DNA from 3 places in the Micromonospora sp. NBC_00362 genome. Region 2 is predicted to be linked to each of the others. Evidence: predicted binding sites of a transcription regulator. Region 2 holds the regulator's gene; each other region holds the start of a gene.

Region 1 (7,385 bases), 580 kb from region 2:
GGCCTCTTCCCGGACCGCCTTGTAGACGGTCATGCACTGGTCACCGGCGAGGATGTTCTGCAGGCCCTCGGTGCTGGCGTCCTGTCCGGTCACCGGCACCTTGCCGTTGAGCTTGTTCTTCTTCAGGATCGAGATGGCCGCGTTGCCGAGACCGTCGTTGGCGGCCAGCACGCCGTCGATCTTGCCGTTGGCCTTGGTGAGCTGCTGCTCGAAGATCGTCGCGGCCTGCGCGTTGTCCCACGCCGGCACCGCGTCCTCAGGGCCCTTGACGTACTCCTTGGCGTCGAACTTCGGCTTGAGCACCGAGTCGTAGCCGGCCTTGAAGAGGGTGGCGTTGTTGTCGGTGGGGGAGCCGTTCAGGTACGCCACGACGGGGTTCTTGGCGCCCTTCTCGGTCAGGCACTTCGTCAGACCCTCGCCCTGGAGCTTGCCGACGGTCTCGTTGTCGAAGCTGACGTAGTACTGGGCGGAGCCGCCGAGGGTGAGCCGGTCGTAGTCGATGGTGGCCACACCCTGCGACTTGGCCTTGTCGAGCACGGCCTTGCCGGTGCCGGAGTCCAGGTTGACGATCATCAGGGCGGTCACGCCACCGGTGATCATCTGGTCGGCGATGGTCTGGAAGGCCGTCTTGTCGTTCTGGGCGTTCTGGATGTCGTACTGGACGCCGGCGGCCTTGAACGCCTCCTCCAGGAACCGACGGTCCGCCGTTTCCCAGCGGGCCGAGGACTTGCTGTCCGGGAGGATCACGCCGATCTTGGGGGTCTTGGCGGAGGCGGCCTTGTCGCCGGAGTCGTCGCCACAGGCGGTCAAGCCGCCGGTCGTGAGCAGGCCCACGGCGGCGATGGTGAGGATCCCCTTACGCATGTGCAGGGTCCTTTCGGAGGTGGGGGAGGTGTTGTTTTGTTGTGTCCGGCAACGTATTTCGCGTCACACCGGCTCCACAAGACCGCGCAGGTGCATAGTTTGTTGGGAGCGATAACAATTCAGCAACGCGACTGTTACTCCCTGGGTATCCCACGGGGGAGTCGACGTAACGACTGTCGTCAGTGGGTCTGCAACGGCGCGGTGCGGGCGTCGGTCAGCGCCACCAGATCCGCTGCGGCCAGTTCGAGTTGCAGACCACGCCGACCAGCCGAGACGTAGATCGTCGGGAGATCCAGCGCGGATTCGTCCAACACCGTGGGCAACCGTCGACGCTGCCCGAGCGGGCTGATCCCACCGCGCACGTAACCGGTGGCCCGCTCGGCGACCGCCCGGTCGGCCAACGCTGCCCGCTTGCCGCCGACCGCCGCCGCGAGCGCCTTGAGATCCAGCTCGCCGGTGACCGGGACGACCGCCACAGTGAGCGCGCCGTCGACAGCGGTCACCAGCGACTTGAACACGCGCTCCGGTGCCACGTCGAGCGCCACCGCCACCAACGCGCCGTAGTTCGGGGCGTCCGGTGACACCCGGTACGGATGGGTGCGATGCGCGATTCCGCGCTTGACCAACAGTGCCGTTGCCGGCGTGCCCTGTCCCGCCACAGCGACGAGGCTAGTCGAGACGGGGCTAGCCGACAGGTTGGCCGACCAGCACCGTCGGTGCGCCGTCGACCCGGGTGAGCACCAGACTCGCCGCCGCGTTCCCGGCCAGCCGCAGGTCCCGCCGGAGCTGCTCCGGTGTGAGCGCCGAACCCCGCTTGAGGATCTCCACCCGGCCCACCCCGCGGTCGCGCAGCAGCGCCCGCAGGCGCTTGAGCGAGAACGGCAGCACGTCGGTGATCTCCAGGCAGCGCGCGTACGGGGTGCGGATCGGCCGGTCGGCGTAGAGGTAGGCGATGCTCGGATCGCCCAGGGTGGCGTCCAGTTCGGTGGCCAGCTCGGCCACGAGATGCGCGCGCACCACCGCCGGGTCCGGGTCGTACAGGTAGCGCCTCGGCGGCCCGACCGGCGCCTCGGCGGCACCCGAGCCGGTGAGTTGGTGACGGTGGGTCTCGGCGCCCCGCTGGCGGTAGACGGTGGCGCGGCGGGGCACCTCCGCCAGCTCGCCGCACCAGAGCGCGGCCTCGACCAGGTCGCCGTCCACGCCGACCCACTCGGCCTCCGCGCCGGCCGGAATGAGCGCGTGGTCCAGGCCCGGCGCGACCTTCACGACTGTGCGCGGCACCCGCTCGGCCAGCCCGGTGACGAAGTCCCACGGTGGTGAGTAGGCGCGCGGGTCGAAGATCCGCCGCCCGGTGCCGGTGGTGCGGCGGGCCGGATCGCAGAAGACCCCGTCGACCCCTGACACGTCGAACCCGGTCGCGTCGCCGCACTCGACAGTGAACAGCTCGGCCAGGCCGGCCGCCTCGGCGTTGGCGGCGGCCATCGCCGCGGTCACCGGGTCGGCTTCCACCCCGTACACCCGGATGCCGGCGCGGGCGGCGGCCAGCGCGTCGGCCCCGAGCCCGCACCCGAGGTCGGCCAGGGTGCGCACGCCGGCCGCGGACAACCGGGCGGCCCGACGGTCGGCGACCACCCGGCGGGTGGCCTGCTCCAGGCCGGGACGGGTGAGGAACATCCCAGCGGCGGCCGGGCCGAACTTGCCCACCGCCCGGTGCCGCAATTCGGCCTGGGTGAGGGCCGCCGCAGCCAACGTCGGCGGCACCCCGGTCGCGCGCAGCGCCGACGCCGCGACCAGTGGATCACCGCCGGCCAGGTCGGCCGCCGCCGTGAGCGCGGCCGACCCCTCAGGGGTACGCAGCGCCGCCAGCTGATCGAGATCCACCCCGCCATTGTCCTGGCCGACCCGGAAATCCTGGCTGGCGGGGCGCGACTCGCTGGCACTCTCCTTGACGGAGTGCTAGCCACGGAATAACCTGCGATTAGCACTCTCACCCTGAGGGTGCCAGCTTCCGGGTCTCGCGACCCGGGTGCGCACGCCAGGCGGACCGGCACCCGCGACGACGGCACCGCCCGGTGGCATGAGGCAGATTGACGCTGGTCAGCCCCGCTGGCCAGCAACGAAACCAGTACCCCAGGAGGGTATGCCCGTGACTACCGCGACCAAGGTTGCGATCAAGCCGCTCGAGGACCGCATCGTGGTCCAGGCGAACGAGGCTGAGACCACCACGGCGTCGGGCATCGTGATCCCCGACACCGCCAAGGAGAAGCCGCAGGAGGGCACCGTCCTCGCTGTGGGCCCGGGGCGCGTCGACGACAACGGCAACCGGGTTCCGGTTGACGTGCAGGTCGGCGACACCGTCCTCTACTCGAAGTACGGCGGCACCGAGGTCAAGTACGCCGGCGAGGAGTACCTGGTGCTCTCCGCCCGCGACGTCCTCGCGGTCATCGAGAAGTAAGCAACCGATCAGTGCCACTGCCCCGGTCCGGCTCGCCGGGCCGGGGCAATGGCGCTTCGAAGGGACATTAATGGCGAAGATCCTGAGCTTCTCGGACGACGCCCGGCACCTGCTGGAGCACGGTGTCAACGCCCTCGCGGACGCGGTCAAGGTCACCCTCGGCCCGCGCGGGCGCAACGTCGTCCTGGACAAGAAATTCGGTGCGCCGACGATCACCAACGATGGTGTGACCATCGCCAAGGAGATCGAGCTCACCAACCCGTACGAGAACCTTGGCGCGCAGCTGGTCAAGGAGGTGGCGACCAAGACCAACGACGTCGCCGGCGACGGGACCACCACCGCGACAGTGCTGGCCCAGGCGATGGTTCGCGAGGGTCTGCGCAACGTGACCGCCGGGACCAACCCGGCCGGCCTCAAGCGGGGCATCGACGCGGCGGCCATGAAGGTCTCCGAGGCGCTGCTCGGCCGTGCCGCCGAGGTCACCAGCAAGGAGTCGATCGCCAACGTGGCGACGATCTCCGCGCAGGACTCCACGATCGGCGACCTGATCGCCGAGGCGATGGAGCGCGTCGGCCGCGACGGTGTCATCACCGTCGAGGAAGGCTCGATGCTCACCACCGAACTGGACGTGACCGAGGGTCTCCAGTTCGACAAGGGCTTCATCTCGCCGAACTTCGTCACCGACCTGGAGGGTCAGGAGTCCGTCCTTGAGGACGCGTACATCCTGGTCACCACCCAGAAGATCTCGGCGATCGAGGAGCTGCTGCCACTGCTGGAGAAGGTCCTGCAGAACAGCAAGCCCCTGCTGATCATCGCCGAGGACGTGGACGGCCAGGCGCTCTCCACCCTGGTGGTCAACTCGCTGCGCAAGACCCTCAAGGTCTGCGCGGTCAAGGCCCCGGGCTTCGGTGACCGGCGCAAGGCAATGCTGCAGGACATCGCGATCTCCACGGGCGCCGAGCTGGTAGCCCCGGAGCTGGGCTACAAGCTCGACCAGGTCGGCCTGGAGGTGCTCGGCACCGCCCGGCGCGTCGTGGTCGACAAGGAGAACACCACGATCGTCGACGGCGGTGGCCAGAAGGCTGACGTCGCCGACCGGGTGTCTCAGATCCGCAAGGAGATCGAGGCCTCCGACTCCGACTGGGACCGGGAGAAGCTGGCCGAGCGGCTGGCGAAGCTCTCCGGTGGCATCGCCGTCATCAAGGCCGGCGCGGCGACCGAGGTCGAGATGAAGGAGCGCAAGCACCGCATCGAGGACGCCATCGCGGCGACCAAGGCTGCGGTCGAGGAGGGCACCGTGCCCGGCGGCGGCGCCGCCCTGGTGCAGATCCTCTCGGTGCTCGACGACGACCTGGGCTTCACCGGTGACGAGAAGGTCGGCGTCTCGGTCGTGCGCAAGGCGCTCGTCGAGCCGCTGCGCTGGATCGCCCAGAACGCCGGTCACGACGGCTACGTCGTGACGCAGAAGGTCGCCGACCTCAAGTGGGGCAACGGCCTCGACGCCGCCAAGGGCGAGTACGTCGACCTGGTCAAGGCGGGCATCATCGACCCGGTGAAGGTGACCCGCAACGCGGTCACCAACGCCGCCTCGATCGCCGGTCTGCTGCTCACCACGGAGAGCCTCGTGGTGGAGAAGCCGGAGCAGGCCGAGCCGGCCGCCGGCGGCGGGCACGGCCACGGTCACGGCCACCAGCACGGCCCGGGCTTCTGATCCGGTAGCGACACCCGTTTCGGGGCGCACCGCTGTAAGGCGGTGCGCCCCGGCTCGTTCTCGCGGGCTGGTAGGTCATTACCGAACGCTGACGTTGTTGGCGACCCGGCGAGATGATCGCGCACACTGGGCCGATGAGCACCACGTCACGGCGGTACGCCGCGCTGGCCGGAATCACCGCCGCCGCCGTCGCGATCGGGATCGCCGAACCGGTCGCGGTGTTGACCGGTCCCCGGTCGGCGCCCCTGGTCGCGGTCGGCGGGGTCGTCGTCGACGCCGTCCCCGAGTCGCTGAAGCAACTCGCCATCGACCTCTTCGGCACCGCCGACAAGATCGCGCTGCTGGTCGGCACTGCCGTATTGCTGGGAGGCTTCGCCGCGCTCTTCGGCGTACTGGCGGTCCGCCGGTTGGCACTCGGCCTGGCCGGCATTGCCGCGTTCGGCGTCATCGGCGTGGCCTCCGCGCTGACCCGCGCCGGCGCTGACCTCGCCGACGCGCTGCCGTCCCTGGTCGGCGCCGGTCTCGGCGCCCTGGTGCTCTGGCTGTTCATCGGCGGGCCGTTCGAGCTGGACCCCTGGTCCTGGTCACCACCCACGCCGCCCGCTGGCCCGGTGCCATCGGCAGGTCCAGTGTCGCAGGCTGGTCCGGTGTCGTCCGCTGGCCTGGGATCGCAGGCTGGTCCCGGGTCGGCCGGTCCGGGGTCGCCGGTTGGTCCGGGGTCGCCCGGAGAATCGGTGCCGCCGGGTGAATCGGTGCCGGTGTCGCCGGCAGGGCCGGTGCCGGTGACACCGGCCGGACCGACGGCGGCTGTCGAACCGGTCGGGCCTGCCGAAGTGGACCCCGAGTCGCGGCGGCGATTCCTCACCGGCAGCGGAGTGCTGCTCGGCACGGCCGTGGTGGCCGGTCTCGGTGGGCGCTGGCTGGCGGGGCGGCGCGGCGTGTCCGCAGCCCGCGACGCGATCCGCCTGCCCGCGCCGGTTACCCCCGCACCTGCCGTACCGGCGGGCGCGGACCTCTCACTGACGCAGCTCGCGCCGTACGTCACCCCGAACTTCGGGTTCTACCGAATCGACACGGCGCTGGTGGTGCCCCAGGTCGACCCGGACACCTGGCGGCTGCGGATCCACGGACGGGTCGGTAGGGAACGCACCTACAGCTACGCGGATCTGCTGGCCCGACCGCTGGTCGAGCGGTATGTCACGCTGGCCTGCGTCTCCAACGAGGTGGGCGGTGACCTGATCGGCAACGCCCTGTGGCTCGGCGTACCCCTGCGGGAACTGCTGGACGAGGTCGAGCCGGACGACGACGCCGACCAGGTCGTCGGCCGGTCGGTCGACGGCTGGACCTGTGGCACCCCCACCGCCGCGCTGCGCGACGGCCGGGACGCCCTGCTGGCCGTCGGGATGAACGGCGAGCCGCTGCCGGTCGAGCACGGCTTCCCGGCCCGAGTGGTGGTGCCAGGTCTCTACGGCTACGTGTCGGCCTGCAAATGGGTGACCGAACTGGAGCTGACCCGGTTCGCCGACTTCGACGCGTACTGGGTGCCGCGCGGCTGGTCCCCCCAGGGGCCGATCAAGACCCAATCCCGGATCGACACGCCCAGGGGACGTAACAGGCTGACCGCCGGCCCGGTGACCGTCGCCGGGGTGGCCTGGGCGCAGCACCGGGGCATCCGCCGAGTCGAGGTACGCGTCGACGACGGCCCGTGGCAGGAAGCCGCGCTGGCCCCGACAGTGTCAGTGGACACCTGGGTGCAGTGGTCCTGGCGGTGGGAGGCCACGCTGGGCGAGCACCGGCTTCAGGTCCGCGCGACCGACGCAACCGGTGAAACCCAGACCGAACGTACGCAGGACGTCGTCCCGGATGGCGCCACCGGCTGGCACACGATCACGGTGACCGTCCGCTGATCCACGCCATGGCGTCGTCGCCCGGGCTGCGTCCGCGACGTGTGTCCGCGACGTGCTCTGCGCGTTCGTGACCTGCCCTGTGCGTTCGTGACCTGCTCTGCGGGTGCGCGTTCGTGACCTGCTCTGCGGGTCGGTGGGCTGGTTCGCGACCTGCGTTGCGGGGTTCCCGCGATTCTCCGGCGGTACGGCGGTACGGCGGTACGGCGGTACGGCGGTACGGCGGGACGGCGGGACGGCGGGTGGACCGGTGGTGCCCCGGACCACGCACGCAGATCTTGGACACTTTCCGTTCGCGCTGGACGGAAAGTGTCCAAGATCTGCGGATTCAGGTCTGTGGACTCGGAGCAGAGAAACACCTCTGGCCGGCACCCCGGGTTGCGGGTGCCGGCCAGAGGTCGGTGTCCTGCTGTGGTGTTGTCGTGCCGTCTGCTGGGTGCTTGTGGTGTGG
Region 2 (7,385 bases):
GCCATCAGTGGCAACGTCAGATTGTCGCCGACCTGCCGTACGACGAGCCAGATCGCGATCACGGCGATGAGGATGAGCGCCACTCCACCCGCCACGGTTGCCCGAGTTCGCACCCACACCCCCAGATCGACAGTTCGCCAAGCGTACGTCCCCGCAGGCCCTCCGCGGGTCGTCCGAGCGGTTCGGGCCCAGCCTGGCCGACTCCGACCGATTCGGGGCGGCTCCGCTGTCGCGTACCGGTTGGCGACGTTCCCGCTCAGCTCGCGATCTCACCTGCCGCGTCGTTGCGGCATCAGCCCGTGGTGCAGGGGTGTCGCGCGCGTCACCGGGTAAGCGATATCGGGAAGCGATTGACCGGTCAAGGACTTGAGTCGGTTGACATGTCAATCCGACCTACCACCGCATAGCCGGACGTGTTGGTCGCCGAACGAGGAGGATTTCCATGGGAACGCTCGATGGCAAGGTCGTGCTGATCACCGGCACCGGCGGTGGTCTGGGGCGCGTCGCGGCACTGACCTTCGCCCGCGAGGGCGCGAAGGTCGTCGGGGCAGACCTCCAGGTCGCCGGTAACGACGAGACTGTCGAACTCGTCCGCAGCGCCGGCGGCGAGATGACCGGCATCGCGCCGGTCGACCTCACCGACCCCGAGCAGGTACGCAAGCTCGTCGACGACGCCGCAGCCGCCTACGGCGGGCTCGACGTGGTCTACAACAACGCAGCCGCGCTCCGCTTCGGCCCGATGCCCGACTTCTCCGTGGAGGACTGGCGCTACACCATCACCGGGGAACTCGACATTCCGTACTTCGTGTCGAAGTTCGCCTGGCCGCACCTGGTCCGGCGCGGTGGCGGCGTCATCATCAGCGCCGCCTCCATGGCCGGGTTGATCGGCGGCCACGTCCCGCCGATGGTCGGTCACACCGCCGCGAACGCCGGCATCATCGGCATGACGCGACAGCTCGCGCTCGAAGGCGCGCCCCACGGCATCCGCGCGGTGGCGATCAGCCCCGGGCCCACACTCACTCCGGCCAGCGAACGCGACCTCGGTGACAACCAGGAGGCGCGGGACGCCATCACCGCCAAGACGCTCCTCAAGCGCTTCGCGCGCCCCGAGGAGGTCGTCGAGCTGGTGGTCTTCCTCGCGTCCGATCGGGCGTCGTACATCACCGGGGCGAACTACCCGGTCGACGGCGGCGCGACCGCCTGGTGACCCGGCAGGAAACGGGGCGCCGCCGAACGACGGCGGCGCCCCGATCGTCAGTCGTCGAGAGCGGGCACCCAGCGCGCCGGTCGCTTCTCGCGGAACGCCATGACCCCCTCACGCCCCTCGTCCGACAGGAAGTAACCGGTCGAGACGGCGGAGAGCCGGGCCAGATCGGCGCGCAGCTCGGCCGTACCCGGTCGGCGCAGCAGCTCCTTCGCGCCGGCCAGTGCCCCGGGCGCGCCGCGCACCAGCGAGTCGCAGTAGCCCCGTACCGCGTCGTCCAACCCGTCCGCCGGGACCGAGGCCGTCACCAGCCCGATCTCGGCGGCCCGGCGCCCGTCGAAGGTGTCGCCGGTCAGGTACAGCTCGGCGGCGGCGCGCGGGTGCAGCCGGGGCAACACGGTCGCCGAGATGACTGCCGGGATCACCCCGATGCGTACCTCGGTGAACGCGAACGTCGCCTCGTCGGCGCAGACCGCCAGGTCGGCGGCGGCGATCAGGCCCAGCCCACCGGCCCGCGCCGGCCCGCCGACCCGGGCCAGCACCGGCTTCCGGCACTCCCAGAGCGCCGCGAGCACGTCACCCAGCATCCCGGCCGGCACCGTCCCGCTGGCGTACGCCGCGGCGGTCTCCTTCAGGTCCGCGCCGGAGCAGAAGACCGGGCCGGTGTGGTCGAGCACGATCACGCGGACCGCCTCGTCGGCGACAGCATCCGCCAGCCCGGCCAGCAGTTGGGTCATCAGGCCGGTGGAGAGCGCGTTGCGGTTGTGCGGGCTGTCCAGGGTGAGGGTGGTCACCCCACGGGCCGTGGCGACCCGCACGAGGACGTCGGGAGAGGTCATGCCGGGCACACTAGTGGCCATGCCCGGCGTCCTTCCAGATGGTGAGACCGTCCCCGTCGACGGATCGTTGCCCGCCACCGCCACCACGGCGGTCGGCGCGCGCGGCTTCGGCGTGTACGTGCACGTCCCGTTCTGCGCCAGCCGCTGCGGATACTGCGACTTCAACACCTACACGGCGTCCGAGCTGGGTGGCGGCGCGAGCCGCGAGGGGTACGCGGACACGGTCCTGGCCGAGCTGAAGCTCGCCGGCCGGGTGCTCGGCGACACCCCGCCGCCCCGGGTCGACACCGTCTTCGTGGGCGGCGGCACGCCCACCCTGCTCCCCGCCGACGACCTGGCCCGCATCCTCGACGGCATCGACCGCACCTGGGGGCTGGCCGCCGACGCCGAGGTGACCACCGAGGCCAACCCCGAGTCGGTCACCCCGGAATCGTTGAAGCTGCTGCGGGCCGCCGGCTACACCCGGATCTCGCTGGGCATGCAGTCCGCCTCCCCGGGGGTGCTGGCGATCCTGGACCGCAAACACAGCGCCGGCCGGGCCACCGCCGCAGCCCTGGAGGCGCGCGACGCCGGGTTCGAGCACGTCAACCTGGACCTGATCTACGGCACCCCCGGGGAGCGGGCCGAGGACTTCGCCGCCTCGCTGGAGCAGGTGGTCGCCGCCGGGGTGGACCACGTCAGCGCGTACGCCCTGATCGTCGAGGACGGCACCCGGCTCGCCGCCCGGATGCGACGCGGCGAACTGGCGTACCCCAGTGACGACGTGGCCGCCGACCGCTACCTGGCCGCGGAGGCCGCGCTCGACGCGGCCGGGCTCTCCTGGTACGAGGTCTCCAACTGGGCCCGCACCGAGGAGGCCCGCTGCCGGCACAACCTGCTCTACTGGACCGGCGCGGACTGGTGGGGGCTGGGGCCGGGGGCGCACAGCCACGTCGGTGGGGTGCGCTGGTGGAACGTGAAGCACCCCTCGGCGTACGCCCAGCGGTTGGCAGCCGGCGCGTCTCCCGGTCTGGCCCGGGAGGTGCTCACCGTCGACGAGGCGCACATGGAGGACGTGATGCTCCGGCTGCGGCTGGCCAGCGGCCTCCCGTTGGCGGTGCTCGACGCCACCGGCCGGGCCGGCGCCGAACGGGCGCTGGCCGGCGGTCTCCTGGCCGCCGACGAGTACGCCGCCGGCCGGGCGGTGCTCACACTGCGCGGGCGGCTGCTCGCCGACGCGGTGGTCCGCGACCTGCTGCCCTGACTGGCCCACCGCCCCCCGGACCGGGACAGCGGTGAACCGGGCCGGCCGGGGGAGCGGCCGGCCTGGTTCACTTGATGAAGTTGGCGGTCATCGGGTAGCGGTACGGGGTGCCCTCGTTGGCCTTGATGCCGGCGATGATCCCGAACAGGATCTGGATCACCACGACGGCGATGCTGGGCAGGAAGAGCAGGCACCAGCTCACGAAGAGCAGCACGAACGCGATGATCGACCAGAGGATCTGGAAGTTCAGGGCGGCGAGGGCGTGCGCCCGGACGGTCGGCGACTGCTGGCCGCGGGCCAGGTAGGCGATCAGCGGGGCGACGAAGCCCAGCGGACCGAAGCTGACCAGCGCGCCGAGCGCGCCGCCGAAGTGCGCGACCAGCGCCCAGGTCTTGTCCTCGTTGGTGGCGTAGCCGCCGCCGGGGCCGCCGTAGGCCCCACCGGCCGGGTAGCCGCCGGGCGGGGGATAGCCCCCCGCCGGGGGGTAGCCGCCTGCCGGAGGGTAGCCGCCTGACGGCGGTTGGTCACCGGTGGGCGGCGGATAGCCACCGGGCGGGGGATACCCGGCCGGGCCGGGTGCCCCGGACAGTGGTGCGGTGGGCGGCTCGGCCGACGGGAACGGGCCTGGGGAGGTGGGCTCCGGCGGGTAGTTGCCGGGGTCGCCCGACCCGGGAGGGCGAGGAGGTTCAGTCATGGATGTCACGGTAGGTGCCAGTGGCAACGCCGCACCAGAGCGACACCGCCTGGCAGTGTGGGCCGATCGGCCTGACAGGGTGGTGTGGGCCGCACCGAAGGGTGGCCGTTGATCATCGCGTCGGCGGGCCTGCCGACGTAGACTGGCACTCGTTACAGTCGAGTGCCAGGACGGCCCGGCCGGCCCAGAGCGCCGGCGGCCGACGTGCGACAGGAGGTGCGGAGGATGGGTCTCGACGACCGGAAACTCGCAGTGCTCCGCGCCATCGTCGAAGACTACGTCTCCACCCAGGAGCCGGTCGGCAGCAAGGCGCTGGTCGAGCGGCACCAGCTCGGGGTCTCCCCGGCCACGGTCCGCAACGACATGGCCGTGCTGGAGGAGGAGGGCTACATCCGGCAGCCGCACACCAGCGCCGGCCGGGTGCCCACCGACCGTGGCTACCGCCTCTTCGTCGACCGGTTGTCCCGGGTCAAGCCGCTCAGCCCGGCCGAGCGCCGGGCCATCGAGCGCTTCCTGGTCGGCGCTGTCGACCTCGACGACGTGGTGCACCGCACGGTGCGGTTGCTCGCCCAGCTGACCCGGCAGGTCGCCGTCGTGCAGTACCCGAGCCTGGCCCGCTCCTCGGTGCGTCACCTGGAGCTGGTGCCGATCTCCACCACCCGGCTGATGCTCGTCATGATCGCCGACACCGGGCGGGTGGAGCAGCGCCTCGTCGAGCTGCCCGGGCCGGTGCCCGCCGACGACGTCACCGACCTGCGCCGACTGATCAACGAGAAGCTCGCCAACGCCCGGCTGTCCGAGACACCGCCGCTGGTGCAGGCGCTGGTCGAGGAAGCGCCGACCGGCCTGCGTCCGACAATGACCACGCTCGCCACAGTCCTGCTGGAGACGCTCGTCGAGCGGCACGAGGAGCGGATCGCGCTCGCCGGCACCGCGAACCTCACCCGGGGTGGCCTGCTCGACTTCCAGGGCTCCCTGCGGCCGATCCTCGAAGCTCTGGAGGAGGAGGTCGTGCTGCTCAAACTCATCGGTGAGACCGAGCCGAGCACGACCCGGGTGCTGATCGGCGACGAGAACGAGTTCGACAACCTGCGCGCCGCCTCGGTGGTCAGCACCGGGTACGGCCCGGGCACCACAATTGTGGGCGGCCTGGGGGTGCTGGGGCCCACCCGGATGGACTACCCCGGCAACATCGCCACGGTGCGCGCCGTGGCACGCTACGTGGGCGAGTTGCTGGCCCAGAACTGATTGGTCAGGGCCGACGCGGCCGGCTGCGGCCGCCGACCGGCGCAACGCGAGACGAACATGAGGACACGGAACGCAGTGGCCAGGGACTACTACGGCATTCTCGGTGTGAGCCGGGAAGCCTCCGATGACGAGATCAAGCGCGCCTACCGCAAGTTGGCGCGCCAGTTCCACCCGGACGTCAATCCGGACCCGGAGGCTCAGGAGAAGTTCAAGGACATCAACGCCGCGTACGAGGTCCTCTCGGACGACCGGAAGCGGCAGATCGTCGACCTGGGTGGCGACCCGCTCGCCCCTGGTGGTGGCGGCGCCGGTGGCCCGGGTGGGCCCGGAGGCGCCGGCCCGTTCGTCGGTTTCCAGGACATCATGGACGCGTTCTTCGGCGGTGCCGGAGGTGGCGCGCGTGGCCCACGGCCGCGTACCCGCCCGGGCGCCGACGCGATCCTGCGGCTCGAACTCGACCTGCACGAGACGGCCTTCGGCGTCGAGGCGCCGATCACCGTCGACACCGCTGTGCTCTGCACCACCTGCTCCGGCGCCGGCACTGCCGCCGGCACGCACCTGGCGACCTGCGAGGCGTGCGGCGGTCGGGGCGAGGTGCAGTCGGTGCAGCGCACCTTCCTCGGCCAGGTGGTCTCCGCCCGGCCGTGCACCGTGTGCCAGGGCTACGGCACCACCATCCCGCACCCCTGCCCCACTTGCGCCGGCGACGGCCGGGTGCGGACCCGCCGCTCGCTGACCGTCAAGATCCCGGCCGGCGTCGAGGACGGCATGCGGATCCGGCTGGCCCAGCAGGGCGAGGTGGGCCCCGGCGGCGGCACCGCCGGCGATCTCTACGTGGAGATCCACGAGCGCCCGCACGACGTGTACTCCCGCAAGGGCGACGACCTGCACTGCCGGGTCACGGTGCCGATGACGGCGGCGGCCCTGGGCACCCGGCTGACCATCAAGACGCTGGACAGCGAGGAGACCGTCGACGTCAAGGCCGGCACCCAGCCGGCCAGCACGCTGCGACTGCGCGCCCGGGGCGTGCCGCACCTGCGCGGCACCGGCCGAGGCGACCTCTACGTGCACCTGGACGTGCGGACGCCGACCAAGCTCGACCCGGACCAGGAGAAGATGCTGCGCGACTTCGCCAAGACCCGTGGTGAGGAGGTCGCCGAGCTGTCCAAGCAGGGCGGCTTCTTCTCCCGGATGCGCGACGCGTTCAACGGGCACGCCTGAGGTGTCCGCGCCGCTGTTCCTGGTGGAGGCGCTGCCCACCGGTGACGCGCTGACACTGGACGGCCCGGAGGGGCACCACGCCGCCACAGTGCAGCGACTGCGCGTCGGCGAGGAGTTGCTGCTCGCCGACGGTCGGGGTGGCACGGCCGCCGGCGTGGTCACGGCCGTCGGCCGGGGCAGCCTGGAGGTCAGCATCACCTCCCGGGGGTACGCGGACGCGCCCGTACCCCGTTTGGTGACAGTGCAGGGCATCGCCAAGGGCGACAGGGGCGAGCTCGCCGTGCAGGCGATGACCGAGGTCGGGGTGGACGAGATCGTGCCCTGGGCGGCCTCGCGTTCGGTGACCCAGTGGCGCGGTGACCGGGGCGTACGCGCCCGGGAGAAGTGGGTGGCCACCGCCCGGGAGGCGGCCAAGCAGGCCCGCCGGCCGTGGCTGCCGGTGGTGGCCGGTGCGCCGGACGAGTCCACCGCCACCGTTGCCTGTCGGATCGCCGGCGCCGCCGCCGGGTTCGTGCTGCACGAGGAGGCCGACGAGCGGCTCACCACCGCCGAGCTGCCCTCCACCGGTGAGATCGTGCTGGTGATCGGCCCGGAGGGTGGCATCGCCCCGGCCGAGCTGACCGCCTTCGCCGAGGCCGGCGGGCGACCCGTACGCCTCGGGCCGGCCGTGCTGCGCACCTCCACCGCCGGGGTGGCGGCCCTCAGCGTGCTCGCCACCCGCCTCGGCCGCTGGTGACAGCGGGCCCCGGGCTCGTTCAGGGCCGGGGAAAGACCGGCACCACCTCTTCCTCGGGCCCCAGGTCCAGCCCGGCCGGCCCGATGATCTGCGGGTCCGGTGCGCCGACCACCTCGGGGTCCTTGCCGGTGTAGTCGAAACGGTGCAGCACGTGCCGCATCGCCTCGAGCCGGGCCCGCTTCTTGTCGTTGCTCTTCACC
Region 3 (7,385 bases), 920 kb from region 2:
TTCGGCGCATCTGTAGCTCGGTGAGGGCTGGGATGTTCGGGTGGGGGACTCGTACCCCGGTGTCCTCGAAGCCCAGGCGCTGGTAGGCGCGGTAGGCGCGGTCGTTGCCGACCACCACCTCCAGCAGCAGCTCAGGTCGGCCACAGGCTCGCGACCAGGCGGCCACCCCGTCGATCAGCTCGCCGAGCAGGCCGCTGCCGCGCCAGGTCGGCGTGACGTACACGGCGTAGATCACGGTCAGCCCCGGTTCGTTCGGGTGGGTCGTGCCACCGGCGTGCCCGACCAGCCGGCCGCCCGGGTCGGCGACGAACTGCGCGTTACCGGCACCGGCCGAGGTGTACGCGACCCGGGCGGCGAACTCGTTGTGCGGTCGGGCCGCCGCGTCCGCCAGGGTCTCCAGGAAGGCCAACGGCGCGTCGGCGAGCATCTCCAGGCGCAGCGCCCGCATCCGGGCGGCGTCCTCCGGCCGGACCCGGCGGATCTCCGCGAGCCGTAGGGCCGGCGAGCCCATGTCGGTGGTCATGTCCGCATGCCTACCACAGGGCGGGGATGGCGTTTCGCGAGCTGGGCCCGATCGCGATCATCTCGAGGGCTGCCCTGCGACCCTGCCCCTCTCCGCAATGACGCGGGCGAATCCGATGGCTGGGGAACCCGGCCGATCAGCGCGCCCGGGACGCCCCGAAGTGTGTCTGATTTGTGGCAGTGCGCGGCCGTCACTCCTCGTGTAGCGTGCGATTTCGGCCACCTTATTTAATGGCGGTCATCGATCGCTGAGTCGGTGGTCCGGGGCGCCCGGCCGTGCCGTGCGCCGAATCAGGCAACGCCGGGCAGAGTGAGGGAAGTGCACCGTGGCACAGGGCTCCGTGAAGTGGTTCAACGCCGAAAAGGGCTACGGCTTCATCGCCGTCGACGGCGGTCAGGACGTGTTCGTTCACTTCTCCGCGATCGAGATGGACGGTTACAAGGCGCTGGACGACGGTCAGCGGGTCGAGTTCGAGATCACCCAGGGCCAGAAGGGCCCACAGGCGGAGCACGTACGCGTCATCGGCTGAGCTTCCTGGCCGATCGGCCCGTGAGTCGGGGCTGCGGCAGGGGCACTCAGCCGGGAAGATCGTGAACCGTTCCAGCCAAAGCTGAGGAGCGTTCATGACCGACCAGTCACCCCCGCACACTCCTTCCTCCGGGTCGGGGGAGCCGGACCCGTCCGATCCGTCCTCGCAAGCCGGCGGCCCCGGCCACGCCGGTCCGCCCCCCGGCTGGGGGCCGGGCATGCCCCCGGCCGGCCCGTCCTCCGGCCCCGCCGCCCCGCCCCCCGGCTGGGATCCCGCGCAGGGTGCCTGGGGTGCGGCCCCGCCACCGCAGGGCTGGGCGTTCCCGCCCACCGGGGGTTACCCGCCCGGGTCGGGTCCCTACGGCGGGCAGCCGTGGTATCCGGGGCCGCCGGTCGGCTGGTACCCGCCGGGTCACGGGTTCGACCCGAACGACGCCCTGGTCACGCCGCCCGGCGCCGGCATCGGCGGCTGGTTCGACCGGTGCGGGGGAACGCTGCGCCGGGGCTGGCGGCAGTTGGTGCCGATCATGCTGCTCACCCAGGTGCTGCCGGCGGCGGTGCTCTCGGTGGTCTCCCTCGGGCTGGACCCATCGGCGAAGTGGGCCGCCCAGGCCGAATCGACGTCGACCCCCGCGCTGCCGGACAATTTCGCCGCCGAGCTGCTGAGCCTCCTCGTCCTGCTGGTCGGCGGCAGTGTGGTGGTCGGGTTGGTGCAGGCCGTCGGGTGGGCCGCCGGCACCTGGGTGATCACCCAGCAGGCGGCCGGTCAGCCGGCCAGCCTGGAGGCCGCGCTGCGCTACGGCCTGCGTCGGGCACTCGGGCTGTGGGGCTGGACCCTGTTGATCAGTCTGCTCATCGGCGTCGGTGTCTGTTTCTGCGTGCTGCCGGGCATCTACCTGGCCTTCGCGCTGAGCATGGCCGGCCCGGTCTACCTCTTCGAACGGCACAACCCGATCGGTCGATCGTTCCGGATGTTCCACGACCGGCTCGGCCTGCTGCTCGGACGGGTGGCCCTGGTGGCCGCCGCGGTGATCGTCGGCACCCTGATCCCCGGTGCCCTGGAAGGAATCGGCACCTCCCCGCTCGGAACGGATCCGTTCTCCTCGGCGGGTACCGCCGCCGGAGCGGTGGTGGTGATCGGGATCACCGCCGTGCTGGCCCTGCCGGCCCACCTCGCGCAGATGATCGGTCTGCTGGTGACGTACGCCGAGCAGCGTGCCCATGAGGCACCGGTGAACAGCGCTGGACTGGCCGCGGAACTCGGCTGAGCGGCGGCATCGTGCTTGCACTCGGCAGGTGAGAGTGCTAAACAAGTCATTGGCACTCGCATACCGTGAGTGCCAATGGTCGGGACGGTGGGGCCAGGTTGCACCGGTGTGGAGACACCGGGGCGGCACATGGCCGGTCGTCGCGGGCTATCCGGCCCGGCCGAAGGACGTCGTCGTCGCCAGGTGGCGACGTCCCAAGGTGCGTACACCAGGCGGCCCATCCGGGGCACACATCTCGGGTGGCCCGTGAGTGTCCAGGAGGACAACGCCGTATGGCCAAGATGATCGCGTTCGACGAAGAGGCGCGCCGCGGCCTCGAGCGGGGCATGAACCAGCTCGCCGACGCCGTAAAGGTGACCCTCGGCCCCAAGGGCCGCAACGTCGTGCTCGAGAAGAAGTGGGGTGCCCCCACCATCACCAACGATGGTGTGAGCATCGCCAAGGAGATCGAGCTCGAGGACCCGTACGAGAAGATCGGCGCTGAGCTGGTCAAGGAGGTCGCCAAGAAGACCGACGACGTTGCCGGTGACGGCACGACGACGGCGACCGTCCTGGCCCAGGCCCTGGTTCGCGAGGGCCTGCGCAACGTGGCCGCTGGCGCCAACCCGATGGCCCTGAAGCGGGGCATCGAGGCCGCTGTCGCGAGCGTCTCGGAGGAGCTGTCCAAGCTCGCCAAGGACGTCGAGACCAAGGAGCAGATCGCCTCCACCGCCTCCATCTCCGCTGGCGACAGCACCGTCGGCGAGATCATCGCCGAGGCGATGGACAAGGTCGGCAAGGAAGGCGTCATCACCGTCGAGGAGAGCAACACCTTCGGGCTGGAGCTTGAGCTCACCGAGGGTATGCGCTTCGACAAGGGCTACATCTCGGCCTACTTCATGACCGACCCGGAGCGTATGGAGGCCGTCTTCGACGACCCGTACATCCTGATCGCCAACAGCAAGATCTCGTCGGTGAAGGACCTGCTCCCGATCCTGGAGAAGGTCATGCAGTCGGGCAAGCCGCTGCTGATCATCGCCGAGGACCTGGAGGGCGAGGCCCTCGCCACCCTGGTGGTCAACAAGGTCCGTGGCACCTTCAAGTCGGTCGCCGTCAAGGCGCCGGGCTTCGGTGACCGCCGCAAGGCCATGCTGACCGACATCGCCATCCTCGCCGGTGGCCAGGTCATCAGCGAGGAGGTCGGCCTCAAGCTCGACGCCGCCAGCCTCGACATGCTGGGCCGCGCCCGCAAGGTCGTGGTGACCAAGGACGAGACCACCATCGTCGACGGTGCCGGTGACGCCGAGCAGATCCAGGGCCGGGTCAACCAGATCCGGGCCGAGATCGACAAGAGCGACTCCGACTACGACCGGGAGAAGCTGCAGGAGCGGCTGGCCAAGCTGGCCGGCGGCGTTGCGGTGATCAAGGTCGGCGCGGCCACCGAGGTCGAGCTCAAGGAGCGCAAGCACCGCATCGAGGACGCCGTTCGCAACGCGAAGGCCGCCGTCGAGGAGGGCATCGTCCCGGGTGGTGGCGTCGCGCTGGTTCAGGCCGGCAAGACCGCCTTCGACAAGCTCGACCTGGTCGGCGACGAGGCGACCGGTGCGAACATCGTCAAGGTCGCGCTCGACGCCCCGCTGCGGCAGATCGCCGTCAACGCCGGCCTTGAGGGCGGCGTCGTGGTGGAGAAGGTCCGTAACCTCGAAGCGGGTCACGGTCTGAACGCCGCCAACGGCGAGTACGTCGACCTGCTGGCCGCGGGCATCATCGACCCGGCCAAGGTGACGCGTTCGGCGCTGCAGAACGCCGCTTCCATCGCGGCGCTCTTCCTCACCACCGAGGCCGTTGTCGCGGACAAGCCGGAGAAGAACCCGGCTGCCCCGGCTGGCCCGGGTGGCGGGGACATGGACTTCTGAGTCCAGTTCCGACACCGAACGGGGCGGGCCGCTGACGCGGTCCGCCCCGTTCGTCGTCAGGTCGGTAGTGGGCGCTGGTTGCGCCGCTTCTGTGCCCGGTTGTACGGCGGAGGCAGTTTGATCGGCGCGTCCACCATCTCCTGCGGTTCCTCGGCCACCGTCGGCTCGCCCTCGGTGGTCATCTCGGCCAGTTGCTCGGCGTCGCCGTAGTCGAGCCTGTCGAACGGCAGTTGGCCGGGGAGTTCACCCACCGGTTTCCAGGTGATCGGCGGGCCGTCCTCGGTCTGGTTGTCATCCGTGGTCATGGCTGCCTCCTCTACCGAAACGGTAGGGGGCGTCGATGGCCGATGCGGGCGAATGGATCTTTGTCCTGTTTGCCCCGGTTATGCCGTCGGTAGGGTTCGCCGGTACAGGAAAAAGACCCGCTCGATCCACGCGCCCGCGCTACCCGAATAGAACGGCACCGGTCCCACCCAGCCGATCTGTGCCCGGTCCAGCCCCGCCGCCCGCTGGTCGCGCAGGCAGCGCCGCAACAGCACCCCACCGATGCCCGAGCCCTCCGCGGCCGGCGCGGTGCCCATCGGTCCGAACCAACTCGGCCGCGACGACCCGTACGCGGCGAAGCCGAGCACCTCGCCGTTGCGCTCCGCCAGGTGGCAACCGGCGTCGGCACGCCCCACCGACCCGGCCAGCTCACCGTCCCACGTTCCGCCGAAGGTGGACCGGGCGAACGCGGTCAGCGCCGGCAGGTCCGCCGGCTCCGCCCGGCGTACCGTGACGCCCTGGTCGGCCAGCCGTTGCTCCGTCGCCTCGGTGGACCGCAGTGCCGGCGACCCGTCGTACGACAGGTCCGCGGTCATGTTCCAGGCGGTCCGGTCCTGCTGGTAGCCGAGCGCGAGTGCGGCGCAGACCGCCGGCGTGTAGCGGACGTCGATTCCCGGCCACGCGTAGTACGGCGGGTTTCCGGCCAGCAGCACCTCGGTCGCCCCGCGGTCGGCGAGCACCCGCTCGGCCCGCTGGAGCAGCGTCCGGCCGACGCCCCGACGCCGCTGATCCGCAAGGACCGCGACCAGGTCCACGTGCCCGATCCCCGGCTCGGTCGACGACACCGAACAGATCAGCACCCCCACCAGGTCCGCGCCCCGGTACGCGCCCAGCCCGACCGCCGGCCGCTCGGCGGCGGCCCGGGTCCAGAGCACGTCCACGATGGAAGCCGCCTCGGCGGCGTCCTCGGGCAGGTCGAGAGCCTGCTGGCAGAGCTGTACGACGCTGGTGACCAGGTCGGCGGTCAGCTCGGTGACGGTGATCTCGGCGTCCATGGTCGCCGACCCTAGATCACCGACTGTCGAGCCGCACGCCCGGCTCAGCGCTTCAGGAAGGAAACCTGCCTATTGCTGGGCGGCGCGAACGGCCGCGTAGGCGTCGACTTGGCCGGCACCGGTGACGTTCGACGGGGTACCGCAGGCGTCGGAAGGACTGTCGGAGCGATAGGTGGGTGTGGCCACCGTGGCAGTGTCCCGAAGGATCTGCCTGGTCCGGGTCACGTCACCGACCAGCGCCGGGTTCGCCGACCACATCAGCGCGACCACCCCGGCCACCTGCGGGGTCGCCATCGACGTACCGTCCAACGCGGCGTACGTGCCGCCCGGCATGGCCGACACCACCCCCACCCCCGGCGCCAGCACGTCCGGTTTACCCGAGCCGCCCGGCACCGGCCCACGCGAGGAGAACTCGGCGACCCGCCGCTGGGCGTCCACCGCGCCCACTGTCAGCACGTCCGGGTACGGGGCGGGCGGATCGTCGATCGACGCGCACCACGGGCCGGTGTTACCGGCCGCGGCGACCACGAAGATCCCGGCGGCGTCGAGGGCGGCGGTGGCCGGCCGCAGAACGCGCTGGTCGCAACCCTCGATGGGCGGGCAGCCCCACGAGTTGGTCAGCACCTGCGGGGCGCGCTCCGGACGGCCGTCGGTGAACGGGTCGCCGCCGGCTGGGAAGGGCGCCAACATGAACTGGAGGCAGTCCAGGTAGTGCGCGGGGCTGCCCAGGTTGCGGTCCAGGTTGACGCAGCCCACCCACTGCGCGTCCGGCGCCACCCCGATGCCGTCCCGCCCGACCGCGCTGCCCACCGTGTGGGTGCCGTGCCCGCCCTGGTCGGTCGGGCTCCGGGTGTCGTCCCACGGGTCGTACCAGGAGTCGTCCCCACCACGGAACCCGGCTCGTAGCGCCGGATGGGTGCCGTCCACCCCCGAGTCGGAGCTGCCGACCACGATGCCCGTGCCGGTGACCCGGAGTTGGGACCACACCCGGTCGGCACCGATCTGGCTGATGTTCCACTGCGGGCCGGTGGGCTTGGGCAACGTGCCCCGGTTCTGCCCGGCCGGGGCCGGCAGCGGTCGCAGGCGCTGGCTGACCAGCACCCGCGCCACCTCCGGCCGGCGGGCGAGCCAGGCACGGACCGCTGGGCCCCCGTCCACCTCGACCGCGTTGACCAGGTAGTACGACACCGGGTCGAGGCGCAGCCGGTTCAACCCCCGCAGCAGGTCACCCTGGCTCTGCTCGGCGGTCGTCACCAGTCGCCGGTAGACCTCCGCCGCGCGGGCGTCCCGCCCGGCCCGACCCGGCGCTGCGGCCGGAAGGCCGCTCAGGTCGGCCTGCGTACGCAGCACCACGAACAGCCGCTCGCCGTACAGGCCCGGCTGGCCGGGGCCGAGGTCGACCACCGCGAACGCCACCAGCAGCACCACGGCCGCCACCGCGGCGACCCGCCTGTTCGGGGTGCGTGCCGTGCGTCGGGCGAGCAGCACCGCGTACCCGATGGCGACCACTACCGCGACGGCGAGCCCGACGCCGCTGGCGGCCGCCACCCAGAACGGGATGTCCCGGGTGCCGACCAGCAGCAGGCTGATCTCTTCCGGGTCGGTGAAGGCCAACGGGCCGAGCACGGCCAGGCCCACGAGCCAGCCGGTCGCCGTGCGGCCGGCGCGGGTGGCCTCAACCGGGTCGGCGGTGGCCGGGCCGGGGGTGGCCGGGCTGGTGGTGGCTGGGCTGGTGGTGGCCGGGCTGGTGGTGGCTGGGCTGGTGGTGGCTGGGCTGGTGGTGGCTGGGCTGGTGGTGGCTGGGCTGGTGGTGGCTGGGCTGGTGGTGGCTGGGCTGGTGGTGGCTGGGCTG

Evidence for each region. The regulator HrcA, encoded in region 2, represses chaperone genes, less so after heat shock. The targets are predictions, from matches to a motif close to GGTTNGCACNCTCNNNNNGAGNGTGCNAACC.
Region 1: groES (co-chaperone GroES) is a predicted target of HrcA. The motif match lies at 2,841-2,871, and genes of this name have one in related genera.
Region 3: groL (chaperonin GroEL) is a predicted target of HrcA. The motif match lies at 2,367-2,397, and genes of this name have one in related genera.

The regions. Positions count from the first base shown of each region.
Region 1 covers NZ_JAPENH010000001.1:5,411,913-5,419,297, forward strand. Annotated here, with positions in the region: gene OG992_RS24975 (sugar ABC transporter substrate-binding protein) at 1-864, opposite strand, end outside; gene ybaK (Cys-tRNA(Pro) deacylase) at 1,044-1,523, opposite strand; gene OG992_RS24985 (methyltransferase domain-containing protein) at 1,549-2,745, opposite strand; gene groES (co-chaperone GroES) at 3,005-3,319, shown strand; gene groL (chaperonin GroEL) at 3,390-5,030, shown strand; gene OG992_RS25000 (molybdopterin-dependent oxidoreductase) at 5,165-6,937, shown strand.
Region 2 covers NZ_JAPENH010000001.1:5,995,881-6,003,265, forward strand. Annotated here, with positions in the region: gene OG992_RS27690 (hypothetical protein) at 1-119, opposite strand, end outside; gene OG992_RS27695 (SDR family NAD(P)-dependent oxidoreductase) at 443-1,207, shown strand; gene OG992_RS27700 (enoyl-CoA hydratase-related protein) at 1,255-2,043, opposite strand; gene hemW (radical SAM family heme chaperone HemW) at 2,063-3,286, shown strand; gene OG992_RS27710 (DUF4870 domain-containing protein) at 3,354-3,980, opposite strand; gene hrcA (heat-inducible transcriptional repressor HrcA) at 4,206-5,228, shown strand; gene dnaJ (molecular chaperone DnaJ) at 5,304-6,449, shown strand; gene OG992_RS27725 (16S rRNA (uracil(1498)-N(3))-methyltransferase) at 6,451-7,185, shown strand; gene ppk2 (polyphosphate kinase 2) at 7,205-7,385, opposite strand, start outside.
Region 3 covers NZ_JAPENH010000001.1:5,076,890-5,084,274, forward strand. Annotated here, with positions in the region: gene OG992_RS23375 (GNAT family N-acetyltransferase) at 1-523, opposite strand, end outside; gene OG992_RS23380 (cold-shock protein) at 849-1,052, shown strand; gene OG992_RS23385 (hypothetical protein) at 1,147-2,319, shown strand; gene groL (chaperonin GroEL) at 2,592-4,214, shown strand; gene OG992_RS23395 (hypothetical protein) at 4,271-4,519, opposite strand; gene OG992_RS23400 (GNAT family N-acetyltransferase) at 4,598-5,533, opposite strand; gene OG992_RS23405 (S8 family serine peptidase) at 5,603-7,385, opposite strand, start outside.